4 regions of the Sporolactobacillus sp. KGMB 08714 genome follow, and region 4 is predicted to be linked to each of the others. Evidence: riboswitches for the same ligand, from Rfam matches in the RefSeq annotation. Region 4 holds a riboswitch; each other region holds the start of a gene.
The links. A riboswitch is a leader RNA that binds a small molecule or an ion and turns the genes downstream of it on or off. The one in region 4 is predicted to bind S-adenosylmethionine.

Region 1 (7,650 bases), on a different contig from region 4:
AAGCTCATCGAAAATCAGCGATGCTTTAAATCAAATTGCCTCCGGCCAGGCGCAGCTGAAAAACGGGTCCGGCCAGATTCAGGATCAAATGAAGAGTTTGTCCGTGGGATTAGCTCAAGGGGCCGACGGTGCGGAGAAAATTAAAAACGGTATCAATTCGGCCAATGATTTTATGAACAACTGGACGAAAGTTCCTTATGAGCAATCGGGTATTTATGTCCCGAGTAAGATCTTTGACAATAAAGATTTTCAATCTGCACTCAATAATTATATGAGCGGCAATGGGAAGATAACCAAGATTCAGGTGAAGATGAAGGATGATCCTTACTCAAATGAAGGCATCGCTCATTTCAAACAATTGAAAGACGAACTTCCCTCTGTTCTGAAAGGGACAAAGTTGGAGAATGCCCGCATCGGCATCAGCGGGACGGCCAGCTTTAACAATGATTTGAGGCAGCTTTCGAGTTCCGACTATCAAAGGGCTGTCACTTATGTCATTATCGGCGTCTTTATTGCCCTTACTATCGTCTTACGTTCGTTCAGCATGCCGATTTACCTGATGGCTTCGCTGCTGCTGACTTATTTTTCATCGATGGGGTTCGCAGAGCTGATTTTTACCAGACTGGGTCACTACGCCGGTTTAACATGGGAGACGCAATTTTTCGGCTTTATTGTCCTTATCTCCTTAGGAATTGACTACTCGATTTTTGTCATGACACGATTCAATGAATATATGAAGATGGAGATTAAAGAACGGATGCTCCTGACCCTCTGGCATATGGGCAGTGTCATTTTTTCGGCGGTTATCATCCTGAGTGGAACTTTCGCTGCCATGATGCCGTCCGGAATGCTATCGCTTGTCGAGATTTCTACTGTTGTCATTATTGGTTTGATTCTCTACGCCGTCATTATCATTCCGCTTTTTGTTCCGGTCATGGTCAAATTCTTCGGCCGTGGGAACTGGTGGCCGTTCCTGCCGAAGAAAACAGGAACAAGTGATGACGGCAAAGGAGTCCTATCCGATCAGTCGCTCTAAGTGGATCCAGCCTGCTCACGTTCAGTAAAAAAAAACACGGCGGCTTCTTTTATTTGAGATGGGAATTATCAAGAGTGCGGATAGAGTATAATTATCAGAAGAAAAGAGAGAAGGCTGTCTCCTCCCTTTTCTTTTCATTGCGTCCGCCATGGCATAGATTTTGAAGGCTTTAATTTCATTTTCGCAGAGTCGCCGAATGATGCGTCCTTTCAAGGATTTTTCTGACCGGCTATCCGGAGGTCAGAGTTAAATTGCCATTTATCATTAAAAACACATAAAAATAATATGATTTAGCATTGACAATCCAAATCGAATTTCCTATGATTAAATCAACAATTGAATGAGTGCTGAGAATTTCTTATCCAGAGCGGCGGAGGGACTTGCCCTATGAAACCCGACAACCAGCACGGACAGTAGTATCCCGTGTATGGTGTTAATTCAAGCAGATTTATCTGTAAAGATGAGAAAACAGGCGTACGAGTCGGAGATGCTTGCTGTTTTCTTTTTACAGAAAACGGCATTTTTATTTATTATTGTAATTATTTGTAAAAAGATGCAGATGTCAAATCGATTAAGGTGGGCGCTATACATAATGAAAGACCATTTTCAGACACGGCAATTGCAAACAGGCAACACAAAAAATATTAAAAGAGGGTAAAGTCATGAGTGAAAGAGATGAGATTGTTGAACGATACAAAAAATATCTGGCCGATTACATCGCATTTCCATCTGTATCGGCTCAAAATACGTCCATTAAGGAAACAGCGGATTTTCTGACCGGATTATTCAGAACGGCCGGCGGGCATTCCGAAACACTCACAGATTATAAATATCCGTTGGTGTATGCCGACTTTCAGTCAAGCGATCCGGAAAAAAACAAGACAACTCTTTTATTTTATAATCACTATGATGTTCAGCCGCCTGAGCCGCTCGATGAATGGAACTCTGATCCGTTTACATTGACTGAGACTGAAGGCAGGCTGATTGGACGCGGTGTTTCAGACTGCAAAGGTGAACTGATCGTGCGGCTCACCGCCTTGAAGATTTATGAGCACGAGCATGGAGACTTTCCCTGCCGGGTTAAGTTTTTTGTGGAAGGCGCAGAAGAAATTGCCAGTCGGAATCTGGAGGATTATTTAAAAAAATATGCCGATCTTTTCCAGGCAGACCTCGTTGTCTGGGAAGGCGGATCGAAGACGGCTGAAGGGAAACTGGAAATTACAGGCGGGAACAAGGGCATCAGCTGCTTTGACCTAGTGGCCAGAACCGGAAAAGACGATATTCATTCATCTTCAGCAGCTTACATTGAAGGACCGGGGTGGCGCCTTGCCCAGGCATTATCGACTCTGCGGGATGTTGAAACAGGAAAAATTCTGGTTGATGGATTTTATGATGACGTTGAGCAGCCGTCGCAGCGAGCCAGAGACCTCATTAACAAGATGAACCTGGATAAGAATGCGATAAAAACATTGCATGGACTGACGCGGCCCTTCTTATTTGAGAATATTAAGGAAGCTTATGCTTTTGAACCGACGATCAATATCGCCGGGCTGACCAGCGGCTATGAGGGTGAAAGCGTTAAAACGGTTCTTCCGCATACAGCCAGGGCAAAGATTGATTGCCGGCTGGTACCGCACCAGGACCCTGCCGATATTCAGGAAAAGGTGCAGAAGTACCTAATTAAACGGGGATTCACTGATGTAAAAGTAGAATACCTGATGGGAGAAAAAAGCTACCGTTCCGATCTGGACGCGCCCATTGTTCAGGATGTACTCAAGGTGGCGGCAGATGTCTATGGCGGAGCAGATCAGTTACAATTGGTGCCGACAAGTTCAGGAACGGGGCCGATGTATCTGTTTCATCATTATCTTCATGCACCCCTGATGTCCTTTGGTGTCAGCGATCCGGGTTCGGGAGCCCATTCACCGAATGAGCATATTCACTTAAGTGATTATGATAAAGGCATTGATTTTGTCACAGCCATTTTTGAAAAACTAGCCCAGAAAACTGAACCGGTTCAGTAACAACAGGAGTGGGTACCATTCACCATTTGAACAGCTTCACTATATAGGTTATACTTCTTCTCTTTTACAAGACTGTCCTTTCGGCAAGTCAGCTTTGAAGATGACAGATAAATTGGCAGAAAATAGATCCCTGTTTATCGAATGACACTCATACATTTTGCCAGATCGGGCATGTGGAAATATCGTTTTTTAATGGAGGATTTTCAGCTTGTAACACTGTTTCGGCAGAAAGCGGCGGACTTTGCTTGGTCACCTGTTCATATGATGAATCTTTCCATACTGTGAGATCGCGGATGAAAAGCAACGGGTTATGTCTATGTCATTTTGCTCGCCCACTGCACTGCATGAGCGGAATAGTAAGCGTGCTGTTTCTGTTTAACCTGGAGAGGAGCCTTTTAAGCGATCCGAAACATGGCATATGATGCGGCGTTTTGCCGGACATAAACGGGAGATTGTTAATCGGGTTAACTCGTGTCAGCGTGCCTTGCTTTGATAAATGCTGATTCGCTATTGTATTGAAAATTATTTATCGCCGATCTGTCGGAATTAATCCAAGAATTCATATGTCAATACTTATTCAACCTTTACACTTATTAACTGCCGCATCGGCATTTGAATAAAAAACCAGATTTTAATGAGAGAGGGAGAGAAAATCCATGGGAACGAATAAGCGGCTTAAGAATCCCTGTTGTTGAAATTCCGTTTTTTTATAAAGCTTCTGCACCGCATAAAAGTGCAGGAAGCATAGCGGATTTTTACACAGGGAGATCTTAAGGCTTTAATTCAAAAAGTATGCGAAAGCTCAATGTTAATTGAGTGAAGGTGCGATAACCGGCGAATATCGGCCGGATTCGCGGATCATACGCGGAAGGGACGTGTGTAGGACCGTAAATTAACAGACAGGTTTAACAGGACCGTTCAGAAAAAAGAGGGGGAAGCACTCATGAAGAAAATAGGTAAAAAAGTAAGCGCGTTTCTTGGAATCATCCTTTTGATCGTCTCATTGACAGCCTGCGGGACGAGTGCAAACAGCAGCAGTTCCTCAACGAAAAAAACGACCGGCAATCTGGCTGACAAGCAAGTGTTAAACTGGGTTGCCCTGACCGAATTGCCGACGGCAGATTCGGTAAAAGAGTATGATACCGCCAGTGCGGAACAAATTGATATTTTCGGTGAAGGTTTGTATAAAATAAATGGGAACAATGATCCCGTGCCGGCGCTTGCCGTTGGAAATCCAGTACCGGCGAATAGTGCGAAAACCTCATACACTATTAATATTAAAAAGGGCCTTAAGTGGTCGAACGGGGATCCGCTGACTGCCAAAGATTTTGTTTTTGCCTGGCGGCGCCTGTTTGATCCTAAAACGGCTGCTCAGAATGCCAGTGTTTTTTTTAACATTAAAAATGCACAGGCAATCAGTGAAGGAAAGAAGAGTACAGATCAACTGGGGGTCAAAGCACTGTCGGATACGAAGCTTCAAGTAGATCTGGAACAGCCGGATTCCTATTTTGAGGAAACGCTCTCGTCAGAAAACCTCTTTCCTCAAGATGAAAAGTTTGTTACCCAGAAAGGGAGCAAATACGGTACAAGCAGTGCCAATACATTAAGCAACGGACCCTTCGTTTTGACGAACTGGGATGGAACGGGCCTGTCATGGACGTACAAGAAAAACCCGAATTACTGGGACAAAAAAAATATTCATCTGAATCAAATTAATGTTCAGGTTGTGAAAGAGACATCCACCGGAATCAATCTCTTCCAGGCAGGAAAGCTGGATGCAGCAAAGTTGTCCGGTGATTTCGTCAAACAATTTCAGAAAGATCCAAGGTATAAAACGGTTTTAGCGCTGCGGTCCACAAACCTGGAATTCGGGACAAGTTCCAACAAATATTTACAGAACGAAAATTTACGCAAGGCCATAAGCCTGTCCATCGATCGCAATCAGCTGGTTAAAAATGTTCTTGCAGACGGCTCGCGTGCGGCAACCGGAGTGGTTCCCAAGGGGCTGGCAAAGAGTCCGGTAAACGGGCAGGATTTTGCCGATGCTGCGGGGAATCTGGTTGTTCATAATACCGCCCAGGCCAAACAATTATGGAATCAGGCGAAAAAAGAACTCGGCGTTAATAAGGTTACTTTTACCTTGCTGACGACTGACGATGCCAGTTCGAAGAGTGTCGGCCAATACTTGCAGAATCAAATTGAAACGGCTTTACCGGGTGTAACCATCAATTTAAGCAATATCCCGGCTAAAGTACGTTTCCAGAAGATGATGTCCTATAAATTCGACTTGGCTTTAGGCGGCTGGACCGGAGATTTTGATCCGGTTAGCTTCCTGGAACAGTTCTATTCTACTTTCGAGCATAATCATGCTAAATTCAATGACCCGAAGTACGACAAGCTTATAGATAAGATTAAAACAACAGATCTGACCAACCTGAAACAGAGATGGAATGATCTTCTGAGCGCCCAGAAATACTTACTCGATAAGCAAGTCGTTGTTCCGCTGGATCAGGGTTCGGAAAACTATTTAGTGAACGCAAAGGTAAAGGGAATTGTAACGCACAACCTCGGTGCTCCGCTTGATATTACTCATGCCTATCTCGTTAAATAAATGGTTATGGAAAGGGGAGGACGATTGACCTGTCTTCCCTTTTTTTGTTTTTTCTTCAGAAAGAGAGGTTACAGAGATTGAAGAGTTTCCTAAAATACATGTTCAAAAGGATTCTGTACATGATTGTTACCATATTACTAATCAGTTCAGTGACCTTTCTATTGATGCAAAAATTGCCCGGCTCGCCTTATGGTAATGAGGAAAAATTAACAAATGTTCAGAAAACGGTCATGAACAAACAATATGGGCTGGATAAACCGGTAGCGGAACAATACCTGCTTTATATGGAAGGAGTTGTGAAAGGCAATTTCGGCATTTCCCTTCAGTTCGGGAACCAGCCTGTCAGTAAGATCATTGCAACACGATTAGGACCTTCCGTTCAGCTTGGCATTCAGGCAATCCTGTTTGGCACAGTAGTGGGCATTTTTTTCGGTATCATTGCCGCGATGTTTCAGAATACGTGGCTGGATACCTCAGCGTCTTTAATTGCAATATTAGGACGATCTGTCCCCAATTTTGTTTTCGCCGTCCTTCTGCAACTCCTTTTTGCCATCAACTTAAAATGGCTGCCTATCGGGCTCTGGGAGAACGGATTTGCTTCGTCGGTTCTCCCATCGCTGGCATTAGCCTTCGCGCCTCTGGCTGATTCCGCCAGGTTTGTCAGGACTGAGATGATTGATGTATTGCACAGCGATTATATCGAATTAGCGCGCTCTACGGGACTCAGCGAATGGGAGATTGCTGTCAGGTACGGATTGCGGAATGCGGTGATTCCGCTTATTACGGTCCTGGGCCCGATGGTCGCCAGTTTGTTAGTCGGGTCCCTGGTTGTCGAGCAGATTTTTGCCGTACCCGGCATTGGGGAACAATTTGTCAAATCGATCCTTTCAAACGATTACTTTACCATTATGGGTCTGACTATCCTCTATTCAACATTTCTCGTTGTCGTGATTTTGATTGTCGATCTTCTTTATGTACTGATTGATCCGCGGATACGCTTAATTGGGGGAAGCGAAAAATGAATGAACAGGCTGTTAAAAGAGTGCCCGATAAATATTTCAAGTTATCTCCTCAGGTTGAAGAGTATAAAAATGAAGAGGATCAGTCAGTCACAACCGGTTTCTATCAAGACAGCTGGAGGCGGATCAGGAAAAATAAAGGCGCTGTGATTTCCTTCATGGTTCTGCTTTTGATTTTATTCGCCGCAGTCGCCTCGATCTGGATTTCGCCGCATAATCCCGATACTCAGCAAGTCCAGTATTCTTTTTTGCCCCCGAAGATCCCCGGTGTACATATTAACGGGTTCAATGGTTATGCGAATCAGGCCGGCGTCTGGGTTGATGTCTACAAGCAGAAAAATGTTCCCACCTCGGTTTACTTTTATTTAGGCACCGACCAGTTCGGCAGAGATTTGCTCTCGAGGTTGCTCTATGGGACAAGAATCTCATTGCTTATCGCATTTGCGGCAGCATTTCTTGATTTAACAATCGGCGTCGCCTACGGGCTGATTTCAGGATGGTCGGGCGGAAAGACGGACACGGTGATGCAGCGGCTGCTTGAAATTATCTCAGGCATTCCAACCCTGGTCGTCGTCGTACTGATGCTGCTTGTTTTTCCGCCGGGCATTGTTTCAATTATTATGGCCCTGGCGTTAATCGGCTGGATCACCATGGCGAGAGTTGTCAGGGGAAAAACACTCCGGCTAAAGGAAGAGGAATTTATCCTGGCAGCAAGAGTTCTAGGAGAGGGACCGGTGAAAATTGCCTTCAGCCATATTCTTCCTAACTTAAGCAGTGTCATCATTATTCAAACGATGTTCACCATTCCCAATGCCATCTTCTTTGAAGCTTTTTTAAGTTTTATAGGCGTGGGGATGAGAGCTCCCAATGCTTCTCTCGGGACGCTGATTAATGACGGATATCAGACTTTCCAGTTTTATCCTCACCTGATGTGGTATCCGGCTCTTGTTATCAGTTTAA
Region 2 (7,650 bases), on a different contig from region 4:
CGGCGGCAACTATTTCAGCCAGTATTATCATTTACTTGCAGGAAACCTGCCGAAAGATAAAACGGATCTCGTTATGGTAGTTGATGAATATAACCGTCTCGACACATCGCTGCTTAAAGAACTGGGAATTAATTCTAAAGATGGAGAAAGTATAAGTTTTGATAAAATCATCGGAAAACAATTCAAATTGATCCTGAATAATGAATATTATAAAAAATCAGGGAATACCTATACAGTTAACGGCTCCCCCAATGATCTGTCCAATCTGTATAACAGCGGCCAGGCTATAACCTTAAGAATTTCCGGAATCGTCCGCATTAAAGAGGATACAAAGACTCCTTCACTTTCTTCCGGTGTTTATTATTCTGACCAACTGGCGCAATATTTCATTGGGAACGCATCAAATTCTGAGATTGTCAAAGCACAGAAAGAAGCAGATTATGATGTGCTGACCGGTTCATCTTTTTCCGCTGATTCCGGAAGTCCATCGAGTGCCGGCTCAAGCGGCGGCTTCGGTCCCAATATGAGCAGAAGCACGTCGGCTACGGGAGGAAGCACGAAAGTGTCATTGACGAAAAATGAGGTTCTTGCTTCTCTGGGATCGACGAGTATTCCGACCTCTATTGCTCTCTATCCGAAAGATTTTGATGCCAAGCAGAAGGTAACTGACTATCTTGATAAATGGAATGCCGGCCGCAAAGCGTCAGACAAAATTAACTATCAGGATCTTGCGGCGATGATGACAAAATTATCCGGCAGCATCATGAACGCGATTACCCTGGTGCTTATCGCATTTGCGGCAATATCTCTGATCGTATCCATGATCATGGTCGGGATCATTATCTATATCTCCGTTCTGGAAAGGACAAAAGAAATCGGCGTTCTTCGTGCACTGGGAGCCAGGAAGAGAGACATAACGCGGGTATTTAATGCGGAGACCTTTATAATTGGTACCTGTTCCGGCCTTATGGGTATAGGAATTGCCTATCTTTTGGAAATCCCGGCCAATATCATACTCTATAATTTGACATCCTTGAAAAATGTAGCTCAGCTAAATCCTTTGCATGCCGCGGCTCTCGTTGTCATTAGCATCGTACTGACATTGATCGGCGGATTGATTCCCGCCAAAATGGCAGCCAGAAGAGATCCGGTTGAAGCGCTGCGCAGCGAATGATCCGTGTCATCGGATGCCCTTTGATTTTGGGCGAATGGAAATAAAAGGCTCTGACCCGGGGCCCTTTTAATATACGGCATACGGCCGATCGATCAGATTTAACGCATCACTTCAAGGAGGTAATCATTGAAAGTAACGAGTATAATTGCGGAATCGACGGATGATTAATAGATTAGGGCATCGAAAAGTCACTGTGTCAATTAAGCCGGTTATTCAGATGCTTGAACAACTGCATCAAAAAAACCGGTAAATTTAATTAAATTTTAAGAAACAGGTCCTATTATAAAAGATGAACAAAATGTAACTCTCCCAAAAATAGACCTTTAGGGGTCTGTTTTTGATTTTACGAATTATTTATAGACCCGTTATATTCGGGTAATATTCATTTGATAAGATACAGATGCTTGCTTATAGCATGACTTACCCTGTATCGATTATCCAAAACCCATTTAAGCCTGAAGCAGGGCTTATTTTTTTATCCAGCAGAAAAGATCGTCCATTTTTGTTGCTGGCTGTTTTGAATCGCTTGTCCGGGGACTGGCATCGCTGTAAGTGATCCTGTGAAAATAATTGGAAAGTTCCGTTCCGATTTTTTGAAGAAGAGGATGACAAGAAAGTATATGCACTCGGCAAAAGGAGCAGAGAAGCGATTGTAATCTATGCCCGGTGACGATTAAGAAATACGGAAGATTTGAATAACCGGGAAGGAAAAGTCGTTGCGGAAAATCAAACGATGAACAGGTCATCGGCTTTTAACTAAGCAATTTGCTGAATTCCGCGGGGAGAAAACGTTTAGAAGAGCAGCATCTATGAGCGGGATTCATTTTTGGGCCTTTGGGCCGCGTCCTTCCTGCTAAACCGGGCCTGTTGTTTCTCCTGGTCATCATCATTGACATACCGCGAATGTGAATTATAATTTAGTTAATGATCAGGGCGACAGGGTGACAGACGTTCGGAATATGTCCTGGCGTTATCAGGTAGAAACAGTTGTAAAGATCTGTTTTTTAAATAAATAGCAAAAGTTCTTATCAAGAGTGGCGGAGGGACTGGCCCAATGAAACCCGACAACCAGCACGTTGTGCATGGTGTCAATTCCAGCAGATTCAATTCTGGCAGATAAGAGAACACGGCCAAGGGCTGCTTTTCTGATTCTGCGGAAAGCAGCCTTTTTTGTATGCACGTGATCTCTGTTCAATCCGCAGCGGTGCGATCAAAAAGGTCTGATTAACAAATTGAATGGCAGAAGGGAAAATACGATGAAAGGTATGATTGCATGGCAAAATTAACGGATAGTCAGCTCGAATCGGTACTGATTAAGTACCGTCATCACTTCCATGAGTATCCGGAGTTGGCTGACAATGAATTTAAAACGACTGAGAAGATTAAGGAGATTTTGACCCGTTGGAATATTAAAATCTTATCGACTCATTTGAAAACCGGCGTTTTCGCCGAAATAGGTCTAAAGGACGGCCCCACGCTTGGCCTGCGTGCCGATATTGATGCGTTGCCGATCCAGGAAGAATCCGGCGTTCCATTTCATTCAAAAGTTCCCGGCAAAATGCATGCCTGCGGCCATGATACGCATATTGCTTCATTGCTGGGCGGTGCTTATCTGATTAAGCAGCGGGAAGCAGAACTGCCCGGAAAAGTCCGTCTGCTTTTCCAACCCTCTGAGGAAGCTAATGAAGGTGCTTTGCAGGTGATTAATGACGGTCAGCTTGACGGTGTTGATGCCATCATCGGTTTTCACAATACACCCAATCAACCGATAGGACGTGTCGGATTGAAGCCGGGTATTGCCAGCGGCGCCATTGATAAATTCAAAGTGACGCTGACCGGTATTGGCGCCCACGCTTCCGCACCGCAAAACGGCCGTGATCCGATCGTTGCTTTAGGCGCGGAAATCGGTGCCCTTCAATCGATTATCAGCCGCAATATCAATGCTTTGTCCGGCGGTGTTTTGAGTATTACGCATGTTACCGCCGGAAATACATGGAATATTTTACCGGAAACTGCTTTTTTTGAGGGGACCGTTCGGACCGCGAATAAAGAAGTGCGCGAGACGATAAAAAAACGATTTCCGCAAATAGTCGATGCCACCGCTAAAGCCTATGGAGTGACTGCGGACATTGACTGGTATACCGGTGATCCGTCCGTCGTTAACGATCCCGGACTAACGGCCATTGTCCGGGATGAAACTAGCAAATTTACGGATACATATGAATTAACTCCCGGTTTAGGAAGTGATGACTTTGCCTGTTTCCAGGAGCATGTCCCGGGCGTTTATGTGGATATCGGCAACGGCGGTCATGTCAGTGTCCACAACCCGCGATTTACTGCCGACGACGGTCTCCTGATCTACGGGGCTCGTTTTTTTGAAAGAAATAGTTTCAGATTATTACACGAACTGTCTAACAGCAAATGAATCAATGATCTCCTATCATTGCATCGTCTGACGTCCGCCAGATCGGACAGGTCTGAAAGGTGCGGGCCAGCAGGCCGGATAACCTATCGTTTTTTGAATGAGAAGTTCCAGGGAAAGGCCGGCGTTGCCGGGCCATTGGCACCAAAAATACGGATGATTCGCCGGCGTGTTTGTTACGCTCACGGACACTGGCAAGGGCAAAACGGAAAAAATAAGTTTGAATCAGTTTGGAGCTGGAAAGAGTATGGACATTCGAGAGATGGTTCCCGGGGACTATGAGGGCGCCTATGATTTGTGGTCGAGGGTACCGGGAATGAATTTAAGATCCCTGGATAACAGTTACGAAGGTATTGCCCGGATAATCCGGAAAAATCCGGAGACTTGTTTTGTCGCCGTGGAAAACGGCCGGATCGTCGGCACGATTCTCGGCGGGACGGACGGCCGCAAGGGCTTTATTTACCATACGGCAGTCGATCCCGTCTATCGGGGGAGAAGAATCGGCACTCTTTTAATTGATCGTGTCTGTGAAAATTTTAGAAAAGAGAAGATCACAAAGATCGGACTGTTTGTTGTGCTCGATAATGAAGACGGAAAAAGTTTCTGGAGAAAAAAAGGCTGGAATTTCCGGCCGGATATTGTGTACCTGGATAAGGATCTGTAGAAAGCACGGACCATGAAGACGGATCATTAACAAAAAGCAGAGCAATGAGCAATAAGGCTTTACCGCGCCTGCAGTTGTTTTTCGGGAAAAGCAGCGGGGCAATCGCTCATTCGGTTGTCTCAATTGATTGGCCCGCAAACACCGGATGAATCGATTGTCAAGTTCGGATAAACTTCAGTTCATTATATGGCCGTATCAGCAGAGGGGGCACTTTGGATGCCGGAGGAAAAACCAGAAAGATTCGACACTTTGAAAATACATGCGGGATATGATCCGAAAGAACATAACTATGCCTCATCGGTTCCGATTTACCAGACGGCAGCTTTTGGTTTTGGCGATTCGGACCGGGCAGCACGGCTTGTTAATTTTAAGGAAAAAGGGTTCAGTTATTCCCGGGTAAGCAACCCAACTGTCGCCGTTCTGGAAAAACGGATTGCAGGTCTTGACGGCGGTGCGGATGCAGTCGCCGTAGGTTCCGGAATGGCGGCCGTTTCCTATACCATTCTTAATCTGACTGAAGGCGGCGGCCGGATCGCGGCGGCCGCAAACATTTACGGTGCAAGTTTTGATGAGTTTCGCACGCTTTTTCCCAAATATGGTATTTATTTTGATTTTATTGATGACATCAATGACTGGAATCAGGTTGAATCCGCGATCAAGGAAGATACGAAAGCGATCTTTGTGGAAAGTGTGACCAATCCGGCAACAACTGTGGCGGATATAGCGGCTCTGGCCCAGCTGGCGCACAGGCACGGAATTCCCCTGGTCGTCGATAATACCTTCCCGACGCCCTGCCTTTTTAATCCGATCCGCTACGGCGCGGATCTTGTTGTTTATTCGTCGACTAAGGGGATCAGCGGGCATGGCGAAGTGATTTCCGGCCTGATTGTCGACGCAGGCAACTTTGATTTCGGCAATGGCAGGTTCAAACAGTTTGAAGAAAAAGAATTTATCCTCGGAAATGAGGAGGAACACATGCAGAGAAGCTTTGTCGAAGCTTTCGGCAATAAAGCTTTTGCCGCCCGGCTCCGGCTCAAATATCTCCGTCTGTTCGGCGCCGTGCTCGGTCCGTTTGAGGCTTATCTTGTCCTTCTCGGCATTGAGACTCTGTCGGAGAGACTGGACAAACAAGTTGCCAGCGCCAAAAAGATTGCGGAGTTTCTGACAGCCAATCCACATGTCAGAACCGTTCAGTACTCCGGCCTGCCGGATCATCCGCAGCATGAACTGGTAAAAAAATATTTTCCCAGAGGTGTGGGAGCCATCTTTGCATTTGACATGGACGGAACGGAGGAGCAGACAAAGAAAGTTCTGGATTCGGTAAAAATTTTCAGCTATCTGCCCAATGTCGGCGATGTACGCTCACTGATCGTAAATCCATGCCGGACAACGCATCGTGAGATCCCTTCTGCCTACAGGAGACGGGGCGGGCTGTCCGACACGGTGATCAGGCTCTCGATCGGTCTGGAAGATGCAGATGATCTGATCGCCGATCTCGATCAGGCGATCCGCACGGCATTTGCTTAAAAATGAATGAATTAGGAGGAAAGCCGATGGATCTTGGAAAAATTGTCAGAGGCGGTCCAAGCCGGTATATCTGCTCGAATGATGCGATCACTTACTTGGATGAAATGGCCGCGCCTTTTTCGTCGATACATATTGTTACGGGTAAAAACTCATTTGCGGCTTTTCAAAAGATCTATAAGAAAGAAGTCAGATGGCCGATTCATCGCTACGACGGCACATCCAGTCATGAGGATATGGATCGTCTGACCAATGAAATCGGACAGGCTGATTTAATCATCGGCATCGGCGGCGGCCGTGCTTTGGATACGGCTAAAGGGGTGAATCATCGGCTGCACTCGCAGTATATTTGCATCCCAACCGTACTCGGGACATGCTCGGCTTATACGCCGTTCGCAATTATCTATGATGCACAGCATGTTCACATTGGCCGGGATCATTTTGAGGAATCCGCTTATGCTGTGCTGGTCGATCTGTCCTTACTGATCGATTCGCCGAAAAATTATTATATCTCCGGCATCGGTGATACACTGGCCAAATGGTATGAAGCGGAATCGATTCGAAAGGATGAGACACAGACGGCGGATCCTTTCGTTTCACTGGGACTCGATGCGGCACTGGATACGAAAAAACTGCTGCTTCGTTATGCGGGGGAAGCGGTGGCAAGCCTTGAAGCGCACCGGATCAGTCCGGCTTTCCGCGTTGTTTCCGATGTCATCGTCGGTCTGTCCGGAACAGTCGGCAGTTTCGCCCGTGATTTTGGCCGTGCTTCCGGAGCCCATGCGATTCATAATGCCATGAGCAAGATCCCGGAGACAAACCGCCTGCCGCACGGAGTCAAGGTTGCTTATGGCCTGCTCGTTCTCCTGTTGACCGAGGGCAATGAAGCGGAAGTACGGAAACTCCTGCCTTTCTATAAGCAGATCGGTCTCAGCTATTCGCTCAATCAGTTCGGCATGAACGATGTCAATCAAGCGAAAGAAACCCTGGCACAAGAATGTGTCGGGACAGAAACCGGATTTTATTTTGTGTTTAAGAAGATCAGTGTCGATTTTATCCTGAGTGCGATCAACAAGGTTGAATTGATGGCTGCCGAGACAGATCGGGACGAACAGTCTGTATGCCCGATTGTCGATAAGGCGGGCGGGGCTGACTGAAGCATAGATTCCTGATAGAAGCAGCCAAATCGTGTTGTCTCTTGCATACTGCTATACGACCGGCAGGTGGTGCTTTCTGCCTGTTTAGTGAAATTGAAAACGATGCCAAATGAACTCGCAACCAAATTGTTGGCAAATTTCAACATGAATGACAGCTGAATTATTATTGGCCTCTCCCCCGAAAGCCAAACAGGTACAACGAAAAAACAATGATCATGATCCTGACTTCATCCTTTCTCTTATGTGTCTCCTAAAACGGCATGCACAAAAATCTATTGGCCGGTCTTTTGATGGTATGTACCGGCAATGATCGATGGGCCTCCATCATTCCAACTGCAGGAGGCGCTTAACAGAGACATCACTTTTCTGATTTGATATCTCCAGCGGGTTTTGTTGATTGATCTTTGTGCTTTGTACGTCCTGTGCGGGCACACGGAATAGGGATGATTCACCTTTTGAGAGTTCGCACGCAGCTCTTCGGCTGTTTCCTGTGAACGCAACAATGTTTTCTCTGATCGGGCGAAGCGATGCCGGGAGCCGAATCCGGCAGTCGGAAAAAAAGATCATTTATCCTCAATTCTGAAATCCCAAAATATCATAGTTAAATATGTTGTAATACAAGATTTTCAGATATATACTATAAGATAATGATACAAGAATCTTGGATAAAGAGGAGTGAGATCTATAAAGAATTCATTAACCATCAGAA
Region 3 (7,650 bases), on a different contig from region 4:
CGTCTGAAAGCCGACGATCGTCCGCCAGCCCTTTTCTGTGAACAGCCGTCTTGTTTCGGCCGGATCAAGATAATCGCGCGCAAATTCTGCCGGGCGCGGCGACCGCCTGATCAGTTCGACCGGACCCGCCAGATTGATCGGGCCGCGGCTGAAAAGGCGCCGGACGCCCGGATGTTCCGGATCAGTGGTCAGGTAGACGCGGGCTGCTTCCTTTTCTTTATCAGGACGAAATTTTTCCGTCACGTCGAGAATGCCGTAAATCTCTCCGTTATAACTCAGTTTGACTTTGTCCCCGGCCGATACGGCACCTGCCGTCTGTTCCGATACGGGAAGCGTGATCGGAATCGTCCAGGCCAGTCCGTTTTTCAAGTGCATCGTTTCCACAACGGAATGATAATTTTCTTCATCGAGAAAGCCGGTAAGCGGGCTGTAGGTCCCGTTTGCGATCAATTCAAGATCGCTGAGTGCGACACGGTCAATCGCTACCGTCTTTTTTATTTCGGAGGTATCTTTACCGAAAGACTGGCGATTAACGAGCCGGCCGCCATGAGCAGCGTTTGTCATTTTTGTTCCCACTCCTTTTTCTATGCGGCAGCCGCATGGTGTTTCATGAAACATGAAAACACGAACAGGCAGGCGCCTTCACTGCAGTTCTTTTGTATGAAGAAATGAAAACATGGCGCGAAAGTTTGTTATCTTTTATTCTGACTGTTTATATGAAGACCGCATTCCGTTTTGTCGAAAGCGCTCCATCGTCCGGCCCGCAGATCGCCGCCTTCCGTGACGGGCGATGTGCAATAGGCACAGCCGATGCTTGGATAGTTCCGGTCATGGAGAGGATTGTAAGGCAGATTATGGAGCCGGACATAGTCCCATACTTCCTGCCAGGTCCAGTGAATCAGCGGACAGATTTTGATCGATTGAAACTTTTCATCCTTGTTGACAGATTGCACGTTTCTTCGGGTAGGCGACTGCTCGTGCCGGAGTCCGGAAATCCAGGCATCATAGTTTTTAAGACTCCTGGACAGCGGTTCGACTTTTCTGATCCGGCAGCAGAGATCGGGCTGCCGGGACCATAACGATGCACCGTACTTGGCCGCCTGTTCGGCCGGCGTCAGAAGCGGCTTTTGCCGGATCACATGAAGGCGGGGGTAGCGCCCTTCTACACGATCGACCAGTTCATAGGTTTCTTTGAAATGGAAATCCGTATCTAAAAAGAGGACCGTTGCATCTTCTTTGATCTGATTGATTAGATCAATCAGCACGATGCTCTCAACGCCAAAGCTGCACGAGTAAACAACTCGATCGCCGTACGTATCGTATGTCCAGCGCAGGACACGATCCGCCCCTTTTAGCGGATGATCCGCCGCAAATTCAGGAAGCTGATGTTCAGGCCAGGTTTCATAGGTCAGGCTGTTTCTATTCAAGGTATCCCTTCTTTCCTTAATCAAAAAATACTAAGCGGATGCGGAACATTCATGGAACCGGCTTAAGTTCGCTGTTCCCCGGCGGATGCACCGATGGTGAATACTTTGGCCTGCCTGGGCTCCAGAAAAACATGCTGCTGCTCGCTTAACGAGATCTTTTCAAATTCCTGCTTTGTCACTACCGCCTCCAGACGCTGGCCGGCATCCGGCCTTTCCAGATCGAGCCTGATGACGGGCCCTACAGGATGAATATGGGTGACCGTAGCTGAAAATGCCCGTTCGCCTGCCCTTTGATCCGATGCGGTGATCGTCATCTGATCGGGCCTGATAAAAGCGACGCCGCTCGTCTCTCCCTGGCTACCACCTTCAAAAGGTATCCGGATATCTCCATTGACGAAGTAGCCCTGACGGATCCTGCCCCGCACTTGATTGACGTTCCCGATAAAGTCATAAACGAAAGGATTGGCAGGATTTTCATAGACTTCGGCCGGCGTCCCCGTCTGTTCAATTTTTCCTTTGTTAATGATGACCACGCGGTCGGCCACTTCAAAAGCTTCCTCCTGGTCGTGTGTGACGAGCAGGCTGGTCATATTATATTGCCGGTGCAGCCGCCGCAGCCAGCGGCGCAGTTCTTTGCGAACTTTCGCATCCAGTGCGCCGAAGGGTTCGTCGAGCAGTAAAATCTGGGGCTCAATAGCCAGTGCGCGGGCCAGTGCGACACGCTGACGCTGCCCTCCGGATAACTGCGAGGGGTACCTGTCTCCGTATGATTCAAGCCTGACAAGATGAAGGAGCCCGGCCACTTTTTCCCGTATTTCTTTTTTTGACGGCCGATCTTTTCGCGGCTTCACTTTCAATCCGTAAGCGACGTTTTCATGGACCGTCATGTTGTTGAACAGGGCATAGTGCTGGAAAACGAATCCGGCTTTCCGTTTTTTAATGGATGCACCTGTCAAATTTTTTCCCTGGAACAGGATGGTTCCTTCATCCGCAAACTCAAGACCTGCTACAATTCTCAGCAGGGAGGTTTTTCCCGATCCAGAGGGGCCCAATAAGGCTACCAATTCCCCGCTGTGAATCGTCAGGCTGATATTTTTTAAGATTTGGTAACGACCGTATGCCTTTGAAATGTTTCTCAATTCGATCCCCACGTGGGCACATCCCCCGTCTATTCATTTTTAACTTTCTTGCGATCGAAGTAGCTTTTTAAAATAAGAGAGGCAATGGCAATGAGCGACATCAGTGACGACAATGAAAATGCCGCTGTCATCTGATAACTGTTGTAAAACGTTTCAACCTGAAGCGGCATCGTATTGGTCTGCCCGACGATATGTCCGGATACGACGGATACCGCCCCAAAATCGCCGATTGCCCGGGCGCTGCAGAGAATGATGCCGTAAAGCAGCCCCCACTTTATGTTGGGCAATGTGATCTTGAGAAAGGTATGAAACGTTCCGGCTCCGAGAATCAGCGAGGCCTCTTCTTCTGAATTTCCCTGATTCTCCATTAAAGGGATAAGCTCTCTGGCAACAAACGGGTAAGTGACAAATAAAGTCGCAATCACAATTCCGGTTGTATTGAAAACAAGCGCGATGTTCTGACTCTCCAGCCATTTTCCCAGAAAACTATGATCTCCGAACAATAGAACGAAAATCAGGCCCCCGATCACCGGCGAAATGGAGAAGGGGAGGTCGGCCAAAGAAACTAAAAGGCCTTTTCCCCTGAAACGATACTTTGTCGATGTCCAGGCAAGCAATACGCCGAAAAAGGTATTGATCGGCACAACGGCAATCAGAACGGTAAGCGTCAGCAAAATAGATGAGGTGGCGTCGGGATCGGAATTGGAAGCCCAGTATACTGCTATCCCCTGTTTGAAAGCTTCCGCAAAAATGAAAATCAGCGGAAGAATCAAAAAGACAAAGACAAAAAGAATGACGATCGATGTAAGCAGGCTTCTTACCCAGAAGGGCTCTGTCAGTATTTCCCGATTTTTAGAGATCTGTCCGGATAATTCCGATTCAGAAGACAATGACAGCTCCGGCAAGGCTGTTCCTCCTTTCTGTCAGTAATGTGTATAGCGGCGTTTTGAATGCCACTGGGTGACGTTGATCGTCAGCAGGATGATAAAGGACAGGACAAGCATGACTAACGCCACCGATGTTGCGCCGTTGTAATCGAATTCTTCCAGTTTTGTCATGATCACAAGGGGAGCAATTTCCGTTTTAAAAGGCATGTTGCCCGAGATGAAAACAACCGATCCGTATTCTCCGAGCGCGCGCGAAAAAGCAAGGGCAAAACCGGAAAACGCGGCCGAACGAATGTGGGGAAAAACTACATGAAGTAAAGTCTGCCAGCGACTGGCCCCCAGAGTCGCAGAAGCTTCTTCGTCCGCTTTATCTAAATTTTGAAGCACGGGTTCGACAATCCGGACAACAAACGGCATGCCGATTAAAATCAGGGCAACGATAATTCCGAGCGGTGTATAAGAAACTTTAAACGGAAGCAGTCTGCCGATCCAGCCGTTCGTTGAATAAAGCGTGGCAAGCGTAATGCCGGCTACCGATGTCGGCAGGGCGAAAGGCAGATCGAGAAGACCGTCGATCAGTTTCCTTCCCGGGAAAGAATAACGAACCAGAACCCAGGCAGTCGGAACGCCGAGCACCAGATTAATGAAGGCGGCGATCAATGACGTTGTAAAACTGAGCTCAAAGGAGGCGACGACGACAGGCTGCCTGATTTCATTCAAAAAACCGTTCCACCCTAATTGCGATGTGTAAATAAAAATCATCGACAGGGGGATCAGAACCAGCATGGAGAGATAGGCTAAGGAAAGCCCCATCGACAGGCCGAAACCCGGAATAATCTGCCTTCTGTTTGATTTTGTTTTTGTACGCAAACGAATCATGGGCATGGCTTCTTCATCCTTCGTTGAATTTCAAATATGTTTAGCTTTTTCCGCTGTAGATCTGATCAAAGATGCCTCCGTCATCAAAAAACTTCTTTTGCGCCTTTTTCCATCCCCCGAATAGCGGATCGTCGATTTTCACAAGCGGAATGTTCGGATAAAGCTTTCGATAGTCGGCCAGTACGCTCTGATTGCGCGGACGGTAATAATTTTTGGCAATAACCTCCTGTGCCGGTTTTGTATAGAGATATTTTAAATAGGCCGTTGCAGCCGCTGTCGTTCCGTTTTTCTGGGCATTTTTATCGACAACGGAAACGGTCGGTTCGGTCAGAATGCTGACGGAAGGATAGACAATCTGGTACTTATCTTTTCCGCCGGGTTCATTAAGGCTCAGCAGAGCTTCATTTTCCCAGGCAATGAGCACATCGCCGACACCGCGCGTCGTAAATGTCGTCGTTGCGCCGCGTGCACCGGAATCAAGTACTTTGACATTGCTGAAAATGGATTTTAGAAATTGTTTATCCTTTGTCTGATCGCCGTTGTATTTTTTGTCGGCGTAGGCCCAGGCCGCCAGAAAGTTCCATCGCGCGCCGCCTGACGTTTTCGGATTAGGCGTGATGATGCCGATGCCTTTCTTTGTGAGGTCGTTCCAGTCTGTGATATGCTTTGGATTGCCTTTGCGCACAAGAAAAACAATGGTTGAAGTATAAGGCGCCGAATGGTCCGGAAGCCTGCTTTGCCAATTGGGCGAGATTTTATTTGTTGCCGCGGCAATGGAGTTGACATCGCCGGACAATGCCAAAGTCACGACATCGGCGTTCAGTCCGTCAATAACGGCTCTGGCCTGGGCGCCGGATCCGCCGTGGGACTGCTGGATGGTTACGGTCTGGCCGGTTTTCTTTTTCCAGTAGGAAGAAAATAGCTGATTGTACTGTTTATATAATTCTCGTGTCGGATCGTAAGACACATTCAGCAATTTAATGTTCTTTTTGGAAGATGATGACGACGTTGCGGAAGCGGAGGCGGAACCGCATGCCGATAAAACGAGCGATACTGCAATGAAAAGTGTGATCAGATGCCCCCTGTGTTTTCTAAGCCCCATGATGCCGACACTCCTTTTATTCTTATATGAAAACTTGGTTATCTGGCCGAAAAAACGAATCATTTACACCTGTGCAGCAGGAGAAAAGCAAATTCAATTTGAAGAACGGCTTTAGGTAAAGCTTTGAACCGATTACTGTATCCTGAATTTTCCGAATCGATGGCGGGATATCCATTTAACCTGGCTGTCAACCAGCCCCGCAGTGCTGTAAGGACGCCGCTGTTCGTCCTGACTGACAGAGATCCATCCTGTCCGAAAATTTATCACCTCCCCGGCTGAACAACGATGTCAGAGCTCTTTTTTCGATGGCTGCGAGTAAAAATGGATGAAGGTTTTCCTCTAAAAAGGCCATGTAAAAGCCGCTTGCCTATTCCGGAAAAATCGACTGAAGATAAAAAACTTTTGCAACAAATTGTCCTTATCTTCCAGATATCTGACGGAATGGCACCGTGCATTTTCATGCTGGTTGCCGGGCTTCGGCGGGCCGTCTCTCCGCTGCTTTTAATAAGATTATTCAGTTAATAATGGGTACATTGTAGCGCCGGTGAAAAAAGGAGTCAAAAAAGAAATTCGACATTTTTCGCATAACGAAACAGCGCCGATCATATCGGACTCCGGCCGTTGAACGGCTCTGACCGTGCAGCATCGGTACGACGGACGGCTTTTCCGGGAGGGATAAGACTTTCCGGAGGTAAAAGAAAAGGACTCTGTCAAATCCGAATTTATTGTCGATTTATGTCGATTAATCTTTACTGACCGTGCTAAAGTTCCGCCGACCGATCAGTCATTCGGAAAAATCCCCCGCTGTCAATATAAATAAAGTGTCGATTTGAATCGGCGAAAAAGTAGAGGAGAATTCCGCGGAAAATGCCAAAGAGAGGTTGCGATCCGGCCTTGCGGGTGTCGCTAAACAGCCGCCGCTTACTATCTTCTAATTCGTATCCCCGCGACGTATCCAATCGCCCGTCCGGTATGATATAAATCACGGCGATCCGGAGAACCGGGGGAGTGCGGAGTTCGAGTCCGGGGGTCGTCAGCCGAATCGGAGCGCCGCGCGAGCCAGGGATTATTCGCTGAATTCGATTGTCTGCCGTTCAGATCGGGGGAGCTGGCGGATGAATCGGAGTGCCGCGGGAGCCAGGGATTGTTCGCTGAATTCGATTGTCTGCCGTTCAAATCGGAGGAGCTGGCGGATGAATCGGGAGCGCCGCGGGAGCCCGGGGGTTATCAGCCGGATGGCGTATGTGCCGTTCAAGTCCGGAGGCCTGTCGGCGAGATACGGCCGCATCCGAGTAAACGACGAAACTGCTTCCGCTGCATGTCATTTTTGACAAAAATGTCTTCACGAATGAATATCCCGTGAACCGGGACGGAGAGGTACTGCACCCCGGTCCTGTTTTGAAAAAATCCGGGACCTCCTCCGGCAATGGCCAATGCTCCTCCGGTCCGACGCCGTCATGAATAATCATGAAACTTTTCTGCTCCGCCATGGCCGGAAAAGTTCTTCTTTTATCTGTCTCATTCCCGTAATCCCTTGTCCCCATTGACTTTTTGGCATATAACCGGAACTCGTTTAATAAGATGTTACAAACTCACAAACGGGGTTTCGAGGTGAGCGCGGCGGGCTTGGAACGAGCAGAAAGCGTTTGGTTTCCGTTTCCCTCCAAAAAATGTCTCATTTCGCATCTTCAGAAAATAGGAGGCGAGTGGTGTGCACGATTACATCAAAGAGCGTACGATCAAGATTGGAAAGCATATCGTGGAGACAAAAAAGACGGTACGGGTGATTGCAAAGGAATTTGGGGTTTCGAAAAGCACCGTTCATAAGGATTTGACAGAACGTCTGCCGAACATCAACCCGGAACTTGCAAACGCAGTGAAGAACGTGCTCGATTATCACAAGTCGATCCGCCATCTTCGGGGAGGGGAAGCGACAAGATTGAAATACCAGAAGGACTCGGAACAGCAGGCTGTGAGGCCATAGAAAATGCCGGCCGGATACCCGGTGAAACCTGGGGATTTTTACTGAAAGTCAAACTGTAAAATAATTTGTGTGTTTTTTTAGACTCACTCCCTGTTTGAATCTTTTTATGATAAAATGAAATAATGAATGATAATTGTCCTAGATAACGACTAGGTATTCTGACAGGGAGGATAATGCAGTGTTTTCAAGAGATATCGGAATTGATCTTGGGACGGCGAATGTGTTGATATAT
Region 4 (7,650 bases):
TACGCCTTTTACCATGGATAATATCGGGCAGATTGAAAAAGTTTACGGTGTGAAGAGTGTTTCTCCCGTCCTGACGAGCCGTGTGACGGTACAAAAAGGGAGTACGTCGACTCAGGTCAGTCTGACGGGAACAAACGCCGGTTATTTGACAACCCGCCAGCTTTCGGTAGGCAGCGGACGTTTTATTTCAACACTTGACGATCAATATCGTCAAAAAGAGATTGTTCTCGGCAGCGAGGTTGCCCAGACATTATTCGCAAGCGGGTCGCCCGTCAATCAAAGCGTGCTGATTAACGGCAATCGTTATAACGTGATCGGCGTTCTGAATACGAAGGGCGGATCGATGGGACAGAGCAGCGATTCCTCGGTGTTCATTCCGTTTTCAACGGCGCAAAGGCTGCTGCAGACCACCCATATCACGCAGTTTTACGCCCAGGCCGACAATCAGCAGGATGTTAATATAGCGATGTCGGGGATTCAGAGAGCCATGGGGCAGGTTTACAGCAATTCGGATGATTATACAGTCATTAATCAGCAGGACATCATGAATACGATGGATTCCGTCACGCAGACGATGACCCTGCTCCTGGGAGGCATTGCCGGTATTTCGCTGCTTGTCGGCGGCATCGGCATCATGAACATTATGTTTGTATCCGTCACGGAGCGGACGAGGGAAATCGGCATTCGAAAAGCCATCGGTGCTAAAAGACGGGATATTCTTCTCCAGTTTCTGATCGAATCCACTGTTCTCAGCATGATCGGAGGGCTGTGCGGCGTGGCCGTCGGGCTTCTCGCAGGCCGGATCTACACAGCTGTAACCGGCGGACAGACGGTATTCTCGATAGCGATTATTCTGTTTGCCTTCCTGTTTTCAGCACTTATCGGCATTATTTTCGGCGTTTTTCCGGCGAACAAGGCGTCGAGATTAAGCCCGATCGAGGCCCTCCGTTTTGAATAAAAACAAAAAGAGAATCATGAGATTTTCAACACTGTTAAAACAGGATGACAATGTGTAAAATAAGTAGTGACTTCAGGAGAGATGACGCGGTCAGGACCCCGTTTCAATGGGGGTGCCCGGAAGAAGAAAATCAACATTTTTTTGAAAAGGCACACGGTCATCAGGCTTGAGAAGGAAGGCTGAATGAGATGAGACTGCTTGCGGTTGAGGATAATCTGTCGCTGCTTGAAGAGATTGTAAAACTTCTGTCGGATGAATACACGGTCGATTCGGCGGCAAATGGCGAAGACGCGCTGTACATGGCGGAACAGAATATATACGATGCTCTGGTTCTCGACGTCATGCTGCCCGAGATGGACGGTTTTGAAGTAACTAAACGGCTGCGTGACGAGAATATCATGACACCGGTCGTTTTTTTGACGGCCAGGGATGCCGTGGATGACCGTGTAAAAGGCCTGAATCTGGGCGGAGACGACTATATCGTCAAACCTTTTCAGAATCAGGAACTGAAAGCGAGGCTATCCGCCGTGCTTCGCCGGAGTTCGCCCATGACGCTGGATCAGACATTGTGCTATAAGGGCATTGTGATCGACGAAAAGCATAAACAGATAAAAGTTGACGGAGAAGTGCTGGCCTTTACGGTCAAGCAATATGAACTCTTAGAGTACCTGATTCGCAATGCCGACCAGATCCTGACACGCGAGCAAATCTTCGACAGAATCTGGGGCTTTGATTCGGAAACGACGGTCGGCATCGTTGAAGTTTATGTCCATCAGCTTCGTAAAAAACTGAAAAAATACGGTTATGACAAGGATATCCAGACGGTAAGAGGTATTGGGTATATGCTGTCGGATCAGTGAGCGGGCCCAGCCTATGTTCCGACAAACACTGATTAAACTGGCCGCTCTGAATTCGCTCATTTTATTTTGTCTGATCAGTCTGCTCGGAGGAACCATCTATATCTATGAGCGGACTGTGCTGTATCAGGGAAGCGATGAAATTTTGACCCATGCTTCCGGTGCGCTTGCTTCGTTCAACGGCGGTGCTCTGGTTACGCGTGATCCGAGATTGCGCGATCCGAGATTAAGTTTTGCCATTCTTAATCAGAATAATGAGGTTCTCTTCTCCGATAAAATGGATTCGTTGACGACAGATACGATGAAATCGTTTTTGACGAAAACGACGGATCAAATTGTTGAAAAAAGGGTAGCCGGCTATTATTTTCATGTCCTGGTCAACAAAATTTATGCGAATAAGACAACATTAACTGTTTATTTTATCATCAACGTCGATCCGGAACGCAATCTGCTGAATACACTGCTGTCCATTATTTGGGCCGGTCTGGGATTCGGAACCCTGCTTTCGGTCGTGCTCGGCTATGTTCTTGCACGGTGGGCGCTGCGGCCGATTCAAAATGCGTGGGATAAACAGAACCGGTTTGTCGCCGATGCTTCCCACGAATTGCGTACGCCTCTTTCCATTATCCAATTAAAGACGGAAGGGCTGCTCAGGCAGCCGAAGCGCTCTATTCAGGATACAGGCGAGGATATTGCTGTCATGCTTGACGAAATTCGGCGGCTGTCTAAGCTGGTCGGCAGTCTTCTGACGCTTGCGCGTTCCGATGCCAACCGTCTGGAAGTGAGCCTTGGACCGCTGGATTTGACGCTCATGCTGAAAAAGGTGACGGAACCGTTTGCCGAAATGGCTGATTTTGATGAGAAGACTTTTGAACTGAAGCTTGACAAGAAGCCGGTTATCATTAACGGCGATGAGCAGCGTATTCATCAGCTGCTTGTCATTCTATTGGACAATGCGATGAAATTTACGAATAAGGGCGGGAAGATTGCCGTCTCCTGCAGCCAGGATAATAAAACGGCGACGCTTAGCGTGTCGGACAGCGGAATCGGCATTTCCGAAAAAGATCTGCCTCATATTTTCGATCGATTTTTTCAGGCGGATGCTTCGCGGACGGATCGAAAAGGCACCGGGCTCGGACTGGCGATCGCTCAATGGATCGTTGAGAAGCATCGCGGCAGGATTGAGGCCGACAGCAGGCCGGGCAAGGGCACCGTTTTTACCGTACATCTGCCTCTTATAAAAAAGGAAGATAAGGTTCCGCAGCTGCTGAGAGCGGGAGAAAAAAGACGGAACAGCAATAAAAACGGGAAGGGGAAAGCCAATGAACAATCATCTTGAAGAAACGGCAACTTTTGCCGGCGGCTGCTTTTGGTGCATGGTCAAGCCGTTTGATACACTGCCGGGCATAGAAAAAGTTGTCTCCGGGTATACGGGAGGGCAGGTTGAGCATCCGACCTATGAACGGGTCAAATCGGGGACGACCGGCCACATGGAGGCCATTCAGGTTACCTTCGATCCGACTGTCTTTCCTTATGAGAAACTGCTTGATCTCTATTGGACGCAAATCGATCCGACCGATGCCGGCGGACAGTTTTTCGATCGCGGTTCCAATTATCGGACCGCCATTTTTTATCATAATGACGTGCAGAAAAAACTGGCACAGCAATCAAAGTCGGCGCTTGCTTCCAGCGGCCGTTTTACAAAGCCGATCGTGACGCGCATTCTTCCGGCCGCACCCTTCTATCCGGCCGAAGAGGAGCATCAGAAATTTTACAAAAAGCATCCGGACCGTTATGCGGCGGAGCGGAGCGAATCGGGCCGCGATGCTTTTATCAAAGAAAATTGGAACCGGTAAAAAATCTTTGTTTTCCCCGCAGGTGCGGCTCTTTTTCGAACAATAGCCTGCCTTCTTTCCGAAATAATGAAAAGGCCGCTTGAAAAAACAAAAAGAGTATTGTAAACTAGTCAACAACAATATCATAATAAAAGATTCTTATCAAGAGAAGCCGAGGGACTGGCCCGATGACGTTTCAGCAACCGTTGCCCGATGTGGCGACAAGGTGCTAATTCCAGCAAGCATATGCTTAGATGCTTGAGGGATAAGAAGAAAACTGCCAACCGGCCTTCTTCTTATCGAAGAAGGCTTTTTTTACGGAAATTTCAGGGCCGGCCAGGGCTTTTGGTCAAGAAAAGGAGAGGGGACGAATCACGATGACAGCTTACAAAACGGAGACAAAATTGACACAGATCGGCAACGGTTTTGACGAACTGGGCGCCGTCAACGCGCCTATTTATCTGTCAACTGCATATCGCCATGAAGGGATCGGCGTTTCAAAAGGGTACGACTATATCCGGACGGGGAACCCGACCCGATCGATTCTTGAGAAAGCGATCGCCTCGATTGAAGGCGGAGAAGAAGGCTTTGCCTGTAGTTCCGGCATGAGCGCGATTCAGCTGGTTTTTTCACTTTTCCAGTCGGGAGACCACATTATTGCCTCCAGAGATCTATACGGCGGAACATACCGCCTCTTCGAAATCTTCGCCAGACAATACCGCATTGAATTCACCTATTGGGACGGCACAGACTATGACGAACTGGCTTCTCTTGTAAAACCGCAGACGAAAGCCATCTTTATTGAAACGCCGACCAATCCCCTGATGCGGGAAGTGGATATATCCGAGGTTTCCTACATTGCCAAGAGAAGTCATCTGCTGCTGATTGTTGACAATACATTTTACACGCCCGTGCTTCAGAAACCGATTGAAGAAGGAGCCGATCTGGTCATTCACAGTGCAACCAAATATTTGGGCGGGCACAATGACGTGCTGGCCGGCCTGGTTGTTTCCAACTCCGCCAAGATTACCGAAAAGCTGAGGCTGTTCCATAATGCCTGCGGTCTTGTACTCGATCCCTTCGATTCGTGGCTGCTGATCCGCGGAATGAAAACTCTGGCACTGAGAATGAGGCAGCATGAAACGAATGCCAGGAGGATTGTCGATTACCTGAACAATCAGCTGCTTGTGACCCGGGTTCTTTATCCCGGCAGGGGCGGAATGGTCAGCTTCGAACTCAGCAAAGAAGCCTATGTCCAGCCTTTCCTCAAGGCACTGCACCTGATCACCTTTGCCGAAAGCCTCGGCGGTGTAGAAAGCCTGATCACTTATCCCGCCACACAGACACACGCGGACATTCCGGAAGCCGACCGCCTCAAGTACGGATTGTCCAACTCGCTGCTGCGCCTGTCGGCCGGAATCGAACATCCCGATGATCTGGTCGACGATCTCGATCAGGCTTTTCAGTCCTTGAAGAAGGATGTGGTGCTGCATGGCTGACACATTCGGTTTTGCCACAAGGCTGATTAAAGAAACAGTGGCAGTCGATCCGCAGACCGGGGCGGCCAATGTTCCCATTTATTTGTCGTCTACCTTTCATCAGAAAGATTTTGATCATTATGGAAAATATGACTACAGCCGTTCGGGCAATCCGACACGGGAGGCATTGGAAGAAGCAATAGCCGCACTGGAAGGGGGCGTGCGGGGGTTTGCCTTCGCATCCGGTATGGCAGCCATTTCTTCGGCTTTTCTGCTTCTCTCTGCGGGAGACCATGCAGTCGTCCCGAAAAATGTGTACGGGGGAACGTTCCGCATTCTTACCCAGGTATTGGGCAGACTGGGGATCAGCCATACGTTTGTCGATACAACCGACCTCGAAGAAGTCAAACGGGCGATCCGGCCGAATACGAAAGTTATCTATGTTGAGACACCGTCCAATCCGACACTCAGAGTGACGGATATCCGGACGATTTCCGAAATAGCAAGGGCGCACGGATGTCTTACCTTTGTGGATAATACCTTTATGACGCCCGTTTTCCAGCGTCCTCTGGAACTGGGTGCGGATCTCGTTCTGCACAGTGCGACCAAGTTTATTTCCGGGCACAGCGATGTCGTTGCGGGTCTGGCAGTTGCGGGCAGCGACGAACTTGCCGACAGACTGTATTTTTTACAAAATGCGATGGGTGCCATTCTCGGCGTCCAGGATTCATGGCTCTTGCTTCGGGGGCTGAAGACAATGGATGTCCGCATTCGCAAATCCGCACAGTCGGCGCGGATGATTGCCGAATTTCTACAGACACAGCCGGAAGTGCGCACGGTCTATTATCCCGGCCTGTCCGGCCATCCGGGCGCGGCACTGCAGGCCCGGCAGGCGGATTCCGGGGGTGCCGTCCTGTCTTTTGAACTGAAGGATGAAGCCTGTGCGCGGACATTTGTCGGTCATGCCAGCCTGCCGGTCTTTGCGGTCAGCCTCGGCGCCGTCGAGTCGATTTTATCCTATCCGCCGAAAATGTCACATGCGGAATTGTCCGAGGAGGAACGGATTAAAGCGGGAATCGGCAGCGGCCTGCTCCGGCTGTCGGTAGGACTGGAAGACGCCGAAGATCTGATCCGTGATTTTCAGGGCGCTCTCGGAGCGGTCCGGGAGAAAGAAAAACGGACAGTCAGGAGCGGAGAATGATGCGCCCGTCCATTCTTGATGAACTTCGGAAAAGAATTCTGATCGGCGACGGAGCCATGGGAACACTTTTATACTCTTACGGCATTGACCGATGTTTTGAGGAACTCAATGTATCCCATGCGGATGAGGTCAGGCACGTTCATGAAGCCTATGTCAATGCCGGTGCGGACGTTATTCAGACCAACACATACGGTGCAAACGCGATCAAGCTCGCCCGCTACGGACTGGAAAAGGAGGTCGTCCGTTTCAATCAGGCGGCCGCGGAAATCGCCAAAAGTGCGGCCCGGCCCGAGACCTATGTCTTCGGGACAATCGGCGGTATCCGCGGATTCCGGCAGCAGTCTCTGGAACTGAGCGAAATCACGCGGAGTTTCCAGGAGCAGGCGGACTGTCTGATTGAAAGCGGCGTGGACGGCCTGCTGCTTGAAACCTATTATGATTTCGATGAGCTGCGGGAGGTGCTGAAGCTTGCAAGAAAGGCGACGGATCGGCCGATCATTGCTCACGTATCCATGCAGGAACCCGGTATTCTGCTTAACGGCCTGCCTCTTTCCGACGCGCTGAAAGAGCTGGAGGCGCTCGGTGCGGACATCGTCGGAACCAATTGCCGCCTCGGCCCCTTCCACATGATACAGGCGCTCCGGGGGGTCCCGCTTCCGAAGCGGGCCTTCCTTTCCGCCTATCCGAACGGCAGTCTTCCCGCCTATCGGGACGGCAAATTGTATTATGAAACCGAACCGGCTTATTTCAGAAAGTATGCGGTCGACTTCCGCAATGAAGGTGTGCGGCTTCTCGGCGGCTGCTGCGGTACGACCCCGGTACAGATTGAAGCTTTTAAAAAAGGAATCGCCGAACTGGAGCCGCTTCAGGCCAAAAAAGTATCAAAGAAAATCCCGCCGATCGTTGTCGGCCGGGATGACAGCCATCCTGAAACGCCGCTTTATGAAAAGACCGCAAACGGCCGTTCGGTATTTGTCGAGCTTGATACGCCGCGGCATCTGAGTACGGCACATTTTTTCAGGGGGGTCCGGGCCATCGAGAAGGCCGGAGCCGATGCGATTACGATGGCGGATAATTCGCTTGCCTCGCCGCGGATCAGCAATACGGCTATCGCTCGTCTGATTAAAGAACGGTTTTCCATTCCGCCTCTCGTCCATCTGACATGCCGCGACCGCAACCTGATCGGCATCCAGTCTCACCTGATGGGGCTGGACGTGCTTGGTCTGCATGACTTGCTGGTGGTCACCGGCGATCCGACAAAAATCGGCGATTTCCCGGGGGCCACGTCGGTTTATGATCTTTCATCCATGCAGCTGATTGA

Region 1: another riboswitch for S-adenosylmethionine. It lies ahead of Q6A92_RS14490 (M20/M25/M40 family metallo-hydrolase); the one in region 4 lies ahead of Q6A92_RS16940 (methionine biosynthesis PLP-dependent protein).
Region 2: another riboswitch for S-adenosylmethionine. It lies ahead of Q6A92_RS13235 (amidohydrolase); the one in region 4 lies ahead of Q6A92_RS16940 (methionine biosynthesis PLP-dependent protein).
Region 3: another riboswitch for S-adenosylmethionine. It lies ahead of Q6A92_RS11720 (sulfate ABC transporter substrate-binding protein); the one in region 4 lies ahead of Q6A92_RS16940 (methionine biosynthesis PLP-dependent protein).

Annotation. Positions count from the first base shown of each region.
Region 1 covers NZ_JAUUBW010000034.1:72,953-80,602, forward strand. The annotation lists gene Q6A92_RS14485 (MMPL family transporter) at 1-1,036, shown strand, start outside; SAM riboswitch class I at 1,392-1,503, shown strand; gene Q6A92_RS14490 (M20/M25/M40 family metallo-hydrolase) at 1,699-3,060, shown strand; gene Q6A92_RS14495 (peptide ABC transporter substrate-binding protein) at 4,004-5,671, shown strand; gene Q6A92_RS14500 (ABC transporter permease) at 5,770-6,693, shown strand; gene Q6A92_RS14505 (ABC transporter permease) at 6,690-7,650, shown strand, end outside.
Region 2 covers NZ_JAUUBW010000029.1:4,319-11,968, reverse strand. The annotation lists gene Q6A92_RS13240 (ABC transporter ATP-binding protein/permease) at 1-1,174, shown strand, start outside; SAM riboswitch class I at 2,197-2,297, shown strand; gene Q6A92_RS13235 (amidohydrolase) at 2,448-3,599, shown strand; gene Q6A92_RS13230 (GNAT family N-acetyltransferase) at 3,844-4,260, shown strand; gene Q6A92_RS13225 (O-acetylhomoserine aminocarboxypropyltransferase/cysteine synthase family protein) at 4,477-5,787, shown strand; gene Q6A92_RS13220 (iron-containing alcohol dehydrogenase family protein) at 5,814-6,941, shown strand.
Region 3 covers NZ_JAUUBW010000023.1:195,600-203,249, forward strand. The annotation lists gene sat (sulfate adenylyltransferase) at 1-564, opposite strand, end outside; gene Q6A92_RS11700 (phosphoadenylyl-sulfate reductase) at 693-1,427, opposite strand; gene Q6A92_RS11705 (sulfate/molybdate ABC transporter ATP-binding protein) at 1,490-2,578, opposite strand; gene cysW (sulfate ABC transporter permease subunit CysW) at 2,596-3,471, opposite strand; gene cysT (sulfate ABC transporter permease subunit CysT) at 3,490-4,332, opposite strand; gene Q6A92_RS11720 (sulfate ABC transporter substrate-binding protein) at 4,373-5,434, opposite strand; SAM riboswitch class I at 5,850-5,945, opposite strand; gene spoIIID (sporulation transcriptional regulator SpoIIID) at 7,146-7,418, shown strand; gene Q6A92_RS11730 (rod shape-determining protein) at 7,597-7,650, shown strand, end outside.
Region 4 covers NZ_JAUUBW010000045.1:152,221-159,870, forward strand. The annotation lists gene Q6A92_RS16920 (ABC transporter permease) at 1-958, shown strand, start outside; gene Q6A92_RS16925 (response regulator transcription factor) at 1,147-1,818, shown strand; gene Q6A92_RS16930 (sensor histidine kinase) at 1,832-3,154, shown strand; gene msrA (peptide-methionine (S)-S-oxide reductase MsrA) at 3,138-3,671, shown strand; SAM riboswitch class I at 3,807-3,922, shown strand; gene Q6A92_RS16940 (methionine biosynthesis PLP-dependent protein) at 4,028-5,149, shown strand; gene metC (cystathionine beta-lyase) at 5,142-6,329, shown strand; gene Q6A92_RS16950 (bifunctional homocysteine S-methyltransferase/methylenetetrahydrofolate reductase) at 6,329-7,650, shown strand, end outside.